Regions from separate parts of the Cytobacillus sp. FSL R7-0680 genome, predicted to be linked through region 2. Evidence: riboswitches for the same ligand, from Rfam matches in the RefSeq annotation. Region 2 holds a riboswitch; each other region holds the start of a gene.
The links. A riboswitch is a leader RNA that binds a small molecule or an ion and turns the genes downstream of it on or off. The one in region 2 is predicted to bind thiamine pyrophosphate.
Positions count from the first base shown of each region.

Region 1 (2,269 bases), 2.5 Mb from region 2:
GAACTGATTTTCCTTTATGAAGATCTTCTGAATCCATGATTTGAAAATGGATATGCGCTTCAGAAGAGTTACCCGAGTTCCCACATTTGCCAAGTAATTGTTTTTGAAGAACTTCTTCTCCTTCTTGGACAATGATACTGTCTTTTTTAAAATGAGCAATCATACTATATTCCTTATGCGCATGCTCTATCACAATATAGTTGCCTGGGGGGTGTTCTTCATCCATCTGCCCTGGAATATTATCATCGAGACCATCAACCACTTTTATTACTTTGCCATTTTGAGGGGCGATAACTTCCTCTGCAAATGCGTAATAACTCTCATTTTTTTCAGGTCTACCATTATATGTAGAGCCATCCTTCACCTTTAATAGATCATACGCGTACCTTTGATGTTCATATACGTAATGGTAATTAATAAATTCATTTGTGCCACCCCAGAAAACAAACCAATCATCCATCACTGGCATAATGTATTCATTCTTTGTATAAATCTTATCTGTTTCTGGAAAGACAAAGTAGGGTTTCAAATAGAGACTGACAATTGTATATTTATCATCGAATCCAACCACAACTGCTTTTGCTTTTGAGTTATCTACCCATACGAACTGACCAATGCCTATGACATCCGTCCGTGACGTAAGATGATAACTACGCACACCTTTATTAAAAGCTGCGCTCATCTCAATAAATGCCGATAATGAAACCATTCCTTGAAACACTTTTGAAGTTGCTTCATAAATTGTTTTAAAATCTTCTCTTAACCAATGATCTATAAACCTATCAGGATCTATTGACCCTACCATACCCTCTACCCCCGTAAGTTTTATTAAGATGAAAAAATTAAACGATTCTCAAGAAATATTTTGCAATTAATAGTAAAGAAACCGCCAATAGTTACTTTAATTTCACTTAAATCTTCTAACTTACCTTTCAAATCCCCTCTTAATGCTAGACCTAAATTTTCATCCTGTAATTCACCATTTACATACAACTTTTCTCCGTTAATCCAATAATTTTCGATTAATATATGATTTCCATGATGGTTTACTTCAAAAACCTTCTTCATATCAATCACTCCTTGATTATTCTACGACTATCTAGGGAATAAGTTTCACAAATAATCTGTTTTTTTACTACCAAAAAAAGATTCTTGAATTCTGATGAAAGTCATAGTATATTCTAACCGAGGATAAATTTAATACTTCCACAAGGGGAGCCTAATATGGCTGAGAGTGAGCGAGTTCGTTCTGACCCTAAGAACCTGTTAGATAATGCTAGCGTAGGGATCGTGGTTTTGGATATGAGCAATACTAGGCATCCATCACCGCCTATGTATTGCTTTTTTTCATGACAAAAAAGTAATACAGGTTTACTCGTTCGCTTCTCTTTTCGGAGAAGGAGGAAAAACATGAAACAAAATAAAACACTTTTTATGGTGGAAATTGCTATATTTGCAGCTTTGGCATTATTACTTGATTTCTTATCAGGCTTACTGATGGGGAGATTTTGGCCACAAGGTGGGTCCATCTCACTTGCTATGGTACCGGTTTTCTTAATGGCCTTTCGTTGGGGTGTTAAAGGCGGCGTCTTAACGGGCTTACTATTAGGAGGACTTCAAATCTTAACAGGAGCTGTTCCTTTTCATTTCGCCTCTTGGATCATTGACTATTTCGTAGCCTTTGCTGTTGTCGGACTCGCAGGCATCTATATGAATAAAGTTGTGCAAAATTATCAAGACGGCCAATTTGCCAAAGCAAACATGTATGTTATTAGTGGCGTTTTCTTAGGAAGTTTCTTACGCTTCTTATGCCATTATTTATCAGGCATTATCCTATTTGGTGCCTATGCTCCGGCAGATCAACCTGTCGCACTTTACTCACTCGTATATAACGGAACATATATGCTACCTACCTTTATCGTATGTGCCTTAGTAGTTGTCATGCTTTACACAACAGCCAATAAGGTCCTTCTGAAAAAAGCATATTAATCATCTAAAGGCTCTGGGGGAACTCAGGGCCTTTTTTTCAAGTCAACGTTTTGGGGGATTTTCGCACGATGAATGAACTGTGGAATCAGGGTGACATGTACATCGGCGTGATATCCATAAGATAACCATGCAAAATGAAAGCGCCAAAAGCAGCTAGACAAACCAACATCTTCTCTTCTATTTTCTCCTTGAGACCGGCAGTTTTCTTTTTGGATTTCTGAGAGGGGGAGTAGACACATCTTTATCCTTACTTTTTTTAGCAGCACTTTTCTTCCGTCAA
Region 1 covers NZ_JBBPAO010000001.1:3,759,069-3,761,337, reverse strand. Annotated here, with positions in the region: gene MKY26_RS18840 (M23 family metallopeptidase) at 1-805, opposite strand, end outside; gene MKY26_RS18835 (hypothetical protein) at 829-1,068, opposite strand; TPP riboswitch at 1,202-1,306, shown strand; gene thiT (energy-coupled thiamine transporter ThiT) at 1,411-1,989, shown strand.
Region 1: linked by a shared signal. The riboswitch ahead of thiT (energy-coupled thiamine transporter ThiT) and the one ahead of thiW (energy coupling factor transporter S component ThiW) in region 2 are both predicted to bind thiamine pyrophosphate.

Region 2 (2,269 bases):
GGCTATGCTCAATCGCTATGGAAATATAATTTTTCGCAGACTGTATGGCCTCAATAAGTTCTTCCCCTTTTGCTAACCCAGCAGCAATGGCAGATGATAGAGTACAACCTGTACCATGGGTGTTTTTTGTCTCTACTCTTCGACCATTAAACCAGTTGAAACTTTGTCCATCCCATAATAAGTCATTCGGTTCTCCTTCTAAATGTCCACCTTTTAATAAGACGGCTTTTGGCCCTAATTCATATAATTTTTTACAAGCTTGCTCCATATCATCAACCGTGCGAATTGTCATACCCGAAAGTACTTCAGCTTCAGGAATGTTTGGCGTAATTACAGTCGCAAGTGGTAACATTTTCGCTTTTAATGCTTCAATAGCTTGTTCCTTTAAAAGATGATGTCCACCTTTTGAAACCATAACAGGATCTAACACAATCACTTTTGGACTATAATGATTTAAACGGTCTGCGACGATTTTTACAGTCTCACTAGATGACAACATCCCGATTTTGACAGCATCAACTTGGATATCATCAAACACAGCTTCTATTTGGTCTTTTATAATATTGATTTCTATATCCTGTACCGAACGTACCTCTACTGTATTTTGAGCGGTAATCGCCGTAATGACGGACATGCCAAACACACCATTGGCGGAAAAAGTTTTAAGATCTGCTTGAATCCCAGCTCCTCCTCCTGAATCAGAACCTGCGATCGTTAATGCTGTTTTCATTGATGTAACCTCCAATAGCTTTATTCTTAATTAATACTCTTAATAAACCATATCCTAAAATTGCTCCAGTAAACGAGCTCACCATAAATGCTGGTAGGAATCCGAAAAGGGTTGCTTCTTGTCCTAAAAGTAATGTACTAATCGGATAAGTCGCTACTGCCCCTATCATTCCTGTTCCAACGACTTCACCTAGTGCTGAGAAGCCAATTTTTTTCGTTTTTTGATAAAGGAACCCTGCAAGTAATGCGCCAATCATACTCCCGGGGTAGGCAAAAACACTTCCAGTCCCCATCATATTTCTCAATGTAGATGAAAGAAACGCTTGACTAACGGCATACCATGGTCCAAGAAGTACAGCAGATAATACATTCGCCAAGTGCTGAATCGGAAAAATTTTCGCTATTCCAATCGGAATAAAAATGAGACTACTCGACACAGTAGTGATGGCTGCAATCGTTGCCGTCATCGTCATTTTTTGGATTTTATTCATAGACCTTTCCTCCTTTCGATAAAAATAAAAAAGCCGCTATTTTGAATAAGCGGCTTTGGTCATCATGATATGTATGACGTCACTCGCTTCCCTACGCTAGTATTAACTAGATCAGGTTCAAAGGGTTCATCTCAGCCAAGTATTTGGCACCCCTAGCATTTATTCATATATAAAAAAAATCCTCTACTTCCAAAAGGAAGCGAGGACGACTACATCGACACACTTCCCTCCACTGGTACAAACCAGATCAGGTTCAAAGGGTTTTGAACGGCATTCAATCTCAGCCTCTATGTGAAGGCACCCCCAGTGAAAACTTATAATATATGATGTCAATATAACATGAAATGATAGAAATGAAAATAAAAAACATTGGATAGAAACGATGTTGCGACATAAAACGTTATGATATGATATTTTATATATTATTCGGGAGGACAGTCTATGGAAGATAAGAGTATTGTACTTATTGGGTTTATGGGGGTCGGAAAGACATCCATAGGAACGGAATTAGCTAAGAAATTACAGTGGGGTTTAATCGACACGGATGAACGCATTGAACAACAGTTTGGGATGTCAACTTCAAAAATTTTCCTTGATCATGGTGAAGAAGTTTTTCGAAAAGCTGAAAGCGAATTGATTGAACAACTATCTGCCGAAGAAAAACAGATTCTTTCATTAGGCGGCGGCGCCTTTTTAAACAGTAAGAACCGCGAAATTTGTTTACAAAACAGTACCGTTGTCCTTATCGAGCTCTCATGGGAAAATTGGCTCGATCGATACCCATTGATTAAAGATACAAGACCGAAATTGAATGGTCTTTCTACTGACGAAATGTATCATCTCTACAAAGAAAGACAAGCTCATTATCAACCATATCATCTAAAAATCAATGTTGACGGGAAAACAGCTGAAGAAGCTGCTGAATTGATTGTTAGTGGGATAGGATAAAGCTTGTGATGATTATGGTTATAGTTCATTAGAATATTTCTTTTACTATCTAAGTAATTCGCATTATCCTAAACGAATTTATGAAAGCCGGGCACTCCCTT
Region 2 covers NZ_JBBPAO010000001.1:1,305,872-1,308,140, forward strand. Annotated here, with positions in the region: gene thiD (bifunctional hydroxymethylpyrimidine kinase/phosphomethylpyrimidine kinase) at 1-730, opposite strand, end outside; gene thiW (energy coupling factor transporter S component ThiW) at 699-1,220, opposite strand; TPP riboswitch at 1,292-1,384, opposite strand; TPP riboswitch at 1,428-1,535, opposite strand; gene MKY26_RS06585 (shikimate kinase) at 1,662-2,168, shown strand.

Region 3 (2,269 bases), 2.5 Mb from region 2:
TCCTTCGCTACCGAACCTTTAATTCCATCGATTTCTTCGGCTTCCGTCCCTTTGCTAGACTACCAGAATCAATTACTCGGTGCAGTGACAGTTGTTGGATTTAACGATAAGATGCCTAAGGAAGCATCGGATCCGATGAGCAAGCAACTGCTGAAGTTTCACCTACAAGCATCTTCTATGTTTGGCTATCGATATAAACAAGGAAAAATTGAACAATACTGATTGAACGTTCAATCGACCGTTTTAACATCTAGTAGAATAAAATACTAGTGAGAAAATTAAGTTGTTATTTTAAAAATATCCTTTTCTGCGAATAAATTGGAGTTTAGCTTCGACTTAGTCTCACATTTGCTGATATAAGCTCTTTACTGATTTATCAACCTACAAAATAAGTCCATTTTATTGAAAAAGGCCGCCATAAACAAAGATGACGACCTTTTTTATCTTAGTTCATCGTCAATCCATGATCAACGACTAGATTTTGTCCCGTAATCGCTCTAGCGCCTGGAGAGGCTAAGAAAACAACGGCTTCTGCTACGTCTTCTGGTTTTGTCACACGGCGGATAGCAGAGTTATCAGCCACAATCGCAAATACCTCAGGGGTAGTAACAGCACTTGCATCCGTTGTTTCTAATAATCCACCGGAAACCATATTCACATTAATATCATACTGTCCGAGCTCTTTGGCCATATTGCGTGTAAAGCCAATTAATGCCGCTTTGGCTGTTGTATATTCATGGTAGGCAACGACTGGGTTCTGGTAAAGATTCGTGCCAATACCAATCACACGGGCTTGCTGTGAATCCTTTAGAGCCGGAAGAGCAGATTGAACAACATTTAAGCTTGCTTTTATCGCGCCTTCAAACTGGGTTTGATAGCTAGCCCAAGATAATTCCTCTACTTTCGCCTGTGCCACAGGATCAAATTTAAATTGAACTAATGCATTATTTACAACGATATCCAAGCGACCAAAATGAGCAATTGTGTCTGCTACCATTGCTTTTACTGCTTGATGATCTCTTACATCAGCTTGGATAGCCAATGCACGATCTTGTCCGATTTTTTCAACTACTGCATCTGCTTTTTCTTTATTATTAAAATAATTAACGACTACTTTGTAGCCCTCCTTACCAAACTTTTCAGCAATTGCAGCTCCTAATCCACGACTTGCTCCTGTTACTAACACGACTTCTTCTCTCACGCTATTCCCTCTTTTCAATAGATGTAATTAAAAATGTTCAGGGAAACAAAACAAAAGGCTCCCCGAAAATGGAGAGCCTACCATACATATGCATATAGTTGGAAGATGCTCCCTACGATCGTCTTAACGAACAGGTTCTAAGGGTCAGGTTTTAACCTTCTCAACTCATTTTCTGAGTCCCCCTGCAACAATTTTTAATTATTTTTAGTTTAGCATACAAATAGTTTCCTAGCTATGAATCGAAGTTCATTTCGAAACTGACCATTTGCTTTATGTTTCTCACCATTGTTTTAAACGGGGATTCTTATCTAGAATCGATTCATATTGTTTCTCATTACCGTAGAGGCTATTCGGGTCAAGCAGCTTATATCTCTCATATTTTTCTAATCGATCTTTTTCTTTTGCCCAGCCTAAATGCTTGACTCGTATTGTGGATAAACTGTGGGTAAGTTGGAAGATGTTTTCTGGAAATCTCCCACAATGCTGTGGTGTTTCTTTCCAGACAGGCTGAAAGGTTGATCTAACTCTTGCTAGAAATGGACGGTATAAGAAATGTGCTTGCCAGTATTCATCTTCACGATAATGGTCTTCATCCCACATATCATACAGTCTAAAACAGTACAGGTCGATAGTATCCTGTTTAACAAAGTCATCAATATAATCAATAAAACTCTCCTCAAACCATTCATCTGCGTCAAGATTTAATACCCAACCTAAAAAACCATTCGTTGCTTCTAACCACTGTTGTTTTCTTAGTTCCACTTCATTGGCAAACTGGGAGCTTGCATTCTTGACCAATTTAATTGGCATACCTTTTAGTTCTTGCAAGAAAATCGATATAGTCTGATCAGTACTAGCATCATCTATAATCACAGCTTCATCGATAAATGGCTTTACTTTCTTTAACATCGTTTGTAAATAACGACCTTCTTCATTCTTCACAATCATCGATAAGCGAATTTGATGGCTTTCTGCTTTTTCTGGATAAATAGGTAGTTCGCTATAAGCATACTGACATTTTTCTTTAAATGCGGGTATGCCTGTAAGGTCAGAAGAACGATAAATATG
Region 3 covers NZ_JBBPAO010000001.1:3,830,438-3,832,706, reverse strand. Annotated here, with positions in the region: gene MKY26_RS19205 (IclR family transcriptional regulator) at 1-222, shown strand, start outside; gene MKY26_RS19200 (3-oxoacyl-ACP reductase) at 446-1,201, opposite strand; TPP riboswitch at 1,294-1,395, opposite strand; gene MKY26_RS19195 (glycosyltransferase) at 1,481-2,269, opposite strand, start outside.
Region 3: linked by a shared signal. The riboswitch ahead of MKY26_RS19200 (3-oxoacyl-ACP reductase) and the one ahead of thiW (energy coupling factor transporter S component ThiW) in region 2 are both predicted to bind thiamine pyrophosphate.